2 regions of the Xanthobacter versatilis genome follow, and region 2 is predicted to be linked to the other one. Evidence: riboswitches for the same ligand, from Rfam matches in the RefSeq annotation. Region 2 holds a riboswitch; the other holds the start of a gene.

Region 1 (2,390 bases), on a different contig from region 2:
CGCCCAGGGTCTCCAGCTCGGCGAACTGGGCGGCGTCGTTGGCGTCGGCGATGGAGCCGGGGCGCAGGCCGTCGCCCAGCGAGAAGGCCACGTCATACTGGGCCAGGATCTCGCAGAGTTCCTCGAAATTCTCGTAGAGGAAGCTCTCCTTGTGATGCGCCAGGCACCACTTGGCCATGATGGAGCCGCCGCGCGACACGATGCCGGTGACGCGGTTGGCGGTGAGCGGAATATAGGGCAGGCGCACGCCGGCATGGACCGTCATGTAGTCCACGCCCTGCTCGGCCTGCTCGATCACCGTGTCGCGGAAGATCTCCCAGGTCAGGTCCTCGGCGACGCCGTTCACCTTCTCCAGCGCCTGGTACATGGGCACGGTGCCGATTGGCACCGGCGAGTTGCGCATGATCCATTCGCGGATGGTGTGGATATTCTTGCCGGTCGACAGGTCCATCACCGTGTCGGCGCCCCAGCGGGTGGCCCACACCAGCTTGTCCACCTCCTCGGCAACGCCCGAGGTGACGGCGGAATTGCCGATGTTGGCGTTGATCTTCACCAGGAAGTTCCGGCCGATGGCCATCGGCTCGGTTTCGGGGTGGTTGATGTTGTTGGGGATGATGGCGCGGCCGCGCGCCACTTCCTGCCGCACGAATTCCGGCGTGATGTCGGACGGGATCACCGCGCCGAGGCCCATGGCCTGATGGTGCGGATGGACACCACCATTGGCGCGGGCGAGATTCTCGCGCGCAGCCACATATTCCATCTCGGCGGTGATGATGCCGGCCCGCGCATAGGCCATCTGGGTCGGGCGCTTGCCCGGCTTGGCGCGCAGGGGCCGGCGGCCGGTGAGGTCGAACTGGGGCAGGGTCGAGGACTGGCCGTCTTTCAGGCCATTGTCTTCGGGCTTGACCTGCCGGCCATCCACCTCCTCCACGTCGCCGCGCTCGCGGATCCACTGGGCGCGCAGCAGCGGCAGGCCCTTGGTGAGGTCGATGACGGCTTGCGGATCGGTATAGGGACCGGAGGTGTCGTACACCCGGACCGGCCGTTCTTCGGGCGTGGACAGGGTAATCTCGCGCATCGCAACGCGCACGTCCGGCCGGGTGGCGGAGACGAACACCTTGTGCGAGTGCGGCAGGGCGCCGGTGGTGACCTTGAGGGAGGACGTCGAGGCTTCGTCCAGCATGCGGTTCTCCTTTAAGCTTGCGCTTTCAACGAGAGCCGGGATTCGAGCTAGGAGACGGGTACGATACGGCCGTAACGTGCCGTGCGCACGGGTTCCGATCCCTTCGCCGGTATGACCCGGATCAGGTTCGAAGGGTCAACGCGGCACCGAAAACCTTGAAGGCCAACGGACTTGCGAAATCTCAGCCCCTTCCGGGACCCCCCTTGGAACGTTCCGAGTGTGTGTATACCAAAGCCCAATGTCAACGCTGCGGCGCAGCATGAAGCGGGATGCCCGATCGTCTAAAGCTCTGGACGAGCGGCGGTGGGCCATTTGCCAGCCGGCCGGCATGGCCTACATCTATGTCCCCAAAGCCCGGAGGACGGAGGCGCGCATGCATCAGTATCACGACCTGCTCCGTCGCATCCTGAATGAGGGCGTGCGCAAGGACGACCGCACCGGCACCGGCACCTTCTCGGTGTTCGGGCACCAGATGCGGTTCGACCTGGGTGAGGGCTTTCCCCTCGTCACCACCAAGAAGCTGCACCTGAAGTCCATCGTGCACGAGCTTTTGTGGTTCCTCGCCGGCGACACCAATGTCCGCTACCTGAAGGACAACGGCGTCTCCATCTGGGACGAGTGGGCCGACGAAAAGGGCGATCTCGGCCCGGTCTACGGCCACCAGTGGCGCTCCTGGCCCACGCCCGAAGGCGGCGTCATCGACCAGATCGCGCAGGTGGTCTCGGACATCCGCCGCAATCCCGATTCGCGCCGCCTCATCGTCACCGCCTGGAATCCGGCGGATGTGTCGAAGATGGCGCTGCCACCCTGCCACTGCCTGTTCCAGTTCTATGTGCTGGAGGGCAAGCTCTCCTGCCAGCTCTACCAGCGCTCGGCGGATGTGTTCCTGGGCGTGCCCTTCAACATCGCCTCCTACGCGCTGCTCACCCACATGGTGGCGCAGGTGACCGGGCTCGGGGTCGGCGATTTCGTCCACACGCTCGGGGACGCGCACCTTTACGTGAACCATCTGGAGCAGGCCCGCGCGCAGCTGGAGCGGGCACCCCGCGCGCTGCCGCGCCTGGCGCTGAATCCGGCGGTCACCGACCTCTTCGCCTTCCGTTACGAGGATGTGGAAATTGTGGGCTATGATCCGCACCCGGCCATCAAGGCGCCGGTGGCGGTCTGAACCCGGGCGCGGGAGCGCCCCTTCGTCCCTGTCCGTTTT
Region 2 (2,390 bases):
GCCGTCCACCTCCTCGCTCGGGCCGAGGATGGGAGCATCGTCCCGGCTGCCGGGGCGAAAGCCGACCCATTGCTCGAGTATGGTCAGCTCCTCGAGCGTCGGCAGGGCGCGCCACGCATTGGTGAGCAGCGCCAGCTGCCCGCCGGCGGTGAGATCGGTGTCGAAGCCCTTCTCCTCGGTGGTGGCACCGATGATAAGGCGGCCGTCGTGGCGCGGCACGAGATAGGCCCCCGGCGCCCACAGCACATGGGTGAGGATGGGCGCGGCGGGGTCCATGCGCAGCGCCAGCATCTGGCCCTTGATGGGCCGCACCGGCAACGGCGCGGCGGGGGTGATGTCGATGCCCCGGCTCCAGGCCCCGGCGGCCAATACCACCACGTCGGCCGCATGGAGCGTATCACCCGCCACCAGGCCGGTGACGCGGCCGCCGGCCGTCTCCACCCGCGCGACGGGCGTGTGCTCGTGGATATTCACGCCGGCCTTCAGCGCCGCCACCTTGAGCGCGGCGGCCACCTTGCGGTTGTCCACCTGATGGTCCTCAAGGGTGAGGATGCCGCCGGCCAGCTTGGGCGAGAGATAGGGCTCGCGCCGCCGCACCTGCGCCGCCGTGAGCCATTCCACCGGCAGGCCAAGGGACTGCTGGAGGGCATAAAGGTGCCGCAGCCGCGCGAGATCGTCGGCTGTGAGGGCGATGGTGAGGGTGCCTTCGGTGCGCAGGTCCACGGACGAACCCGCCGCCTGCTCCAGATCGGCGGCGAACGCCGGCCAAAGGACCTGGCTGGCGCGATTGAGGGCGAGGAGAACCTCCTCCCCCGGCTCCGCCTCGGCGCAGGCGGCGAGCATGCCGGCGGCGGCGCGGCTCGCGCCCTGGCCGGTTTCCCCCGCCTCGAAGACCTCCACCGGGCAGCCCGCCTGCGCAAGCCGCCACGCAAGAGCGAGGCCGATGACCCCACCGCCCGCGATGGCGACGCGCGGGCGCGCAGATGCAGCGCCGGAAGTTGCCGAGCCGGCTGAAGAAGAACTGGACGTGAAGGTCGACAAGCTGGCGCTCATCGGCGTCTCCCTACGCTGGAATGACCCAGACAGGTTCGATGGGTGTGATCTCAGCCGCGCATGATGCGTGGCACCCCAGGCCGTCCTGGTATTATCCATGCCTGAGCCCGGATCGCAAGGCCCCAAAACCGACTCGACGCCTCCATTTGTTCTCTATACGTTCCGGTCCACCAAACGGGGAGGAGCAGCATGAAACTCTATTGGGCGCCCCACACGCGGGCCTTCCGCATCCTCTGGCTGATGGAGGAGGCTGGAGCGCCCTATGAGCGGGAGGTGGTGGATATCCGCACCGGCGCGCAGGACGATCCGGCCTTCCGCCGCATCAATCCCATGGGCAAGGTGCCGGCGCTGAGCGATGGCGATGCCCATCTCGCCGAGAGCGGCGCCATCTGCGCCTATGTGGCGGAGCAGGTGCCGGCCGCCGGCCTCGCTCCGCCCGTGGGCGATCCGCTGAGGGCGCGCTACCTCTACTGGATGTTCTTTTCCGCCGGCTGCATGGAGCCGGCCTTCCTGCAGAAACTGAAGGGCATCGAGCTGCCCAAGGTCTCCGCCGGATGGGGCAGCTTCGACCTTGTCATGGAGGTGGTGGAACAGGCGCTGAAGGACGGTCCCTATCTGCTGGGCGAGGCGTTTTCCGCCGCCGACATCATGCTGGCCATGGACCTGTGGTACGCTATCACTCTGCTGAAGGTGGTCACGCCCACGCCGCGGGTGGCAGCCTATGTGGCGCGCTGCACCGCCCGCCCCGCCTTCCACCGCGCCGAGGCCATCGAGGCGGCGGAACTGGCGGCCCGGGCGGCGGCGGCCGGATAGGCCCGCGCGCCCCCCGCAACCCTGCCCGCATGCCGCGCGCGAATCGCGAGGCGCACTGAGCCGGCTTCGGCTATGCTTGGATCATGCTTCCGCTCTTCCACTTCCTCCGGCGCCTGCGTCACGGCATGACGCTCGGGGTGCGCGTGCTCGCCGTGGACGATGCGCAGCGGGTGCTGCTGGTGCGCCATTCCTACGTGGCGGGCTGGCACCTGCCGGGGGGCGGCGTCGACGTGGGTGAGAGCGCGGAGGCGGCGGCGCGGCGGGAGCTGAAGGAAGAAGCCAATGTGGAGGCCGACGGCCCGCTCGCCTTGGCCGGCGTCTTCTTCAATCCCCGTGTGGGCGGACGCGACCACGTGGTGCTGTACCGCACGTCCGGGCTCATCATCGGGCCCCGGCCGGAGCGCAACATGGAGATCGTTGCCGCCGAGTTCTTTGCGCCCGATGCCTTGCCGCAGGACATGTCCCCCGCCACCGGGCGGCGCGTGGCCGAATGGCGCGGCGCACCGGCGGGCGACCGCTGGTGA

Evidence for each region. A riboswitch is a leader RNA that binds a small molecule or an ion and turns the genes downstream of it on or off. The one in region 2 is predicted to bind thiamine pyrophosphate.
Region 1: it holds a riboswitch for thiamine pyrophosphate, as region 2 does, so the genes downstream of both, thiC (phosphomethylpyrimidine synthase ThiC) here and thiO (glycine oxidase ThiO) in region 2, are expected to answer to the same signal.

What each region holds. Positions count from the first base shown of each region.
Region 1 is NZ_JBAFVB010000013.1:69,765-72,154, forward strand. It holds gene thiC (phosphomethylpyrimidine synthase ThiC) at 1-1,183, opposite strand, end outside; TPP riboswitch at 1,264-1,397, opposite strand; gene V5F66_RS20250 (thymidylate synthase) at 1,557-2,351, shown strand.
Region 2 is NZ_JBAFVB010000005.1:28,388-30,777, forward strand. It holds gene thiO (glycine oxidase ThiO) at 1-1,053, opposite strand, end outside; TPP riboswitch at 1,042-1,141, opposite strand; gene V5F66_RS11430 (glutathione S-transferase family protein) at 1,243-1,866, shown strand; gene V5F66_RS11435 (NUDIX domain-containing protein) at 1,950-2,390, shown strand.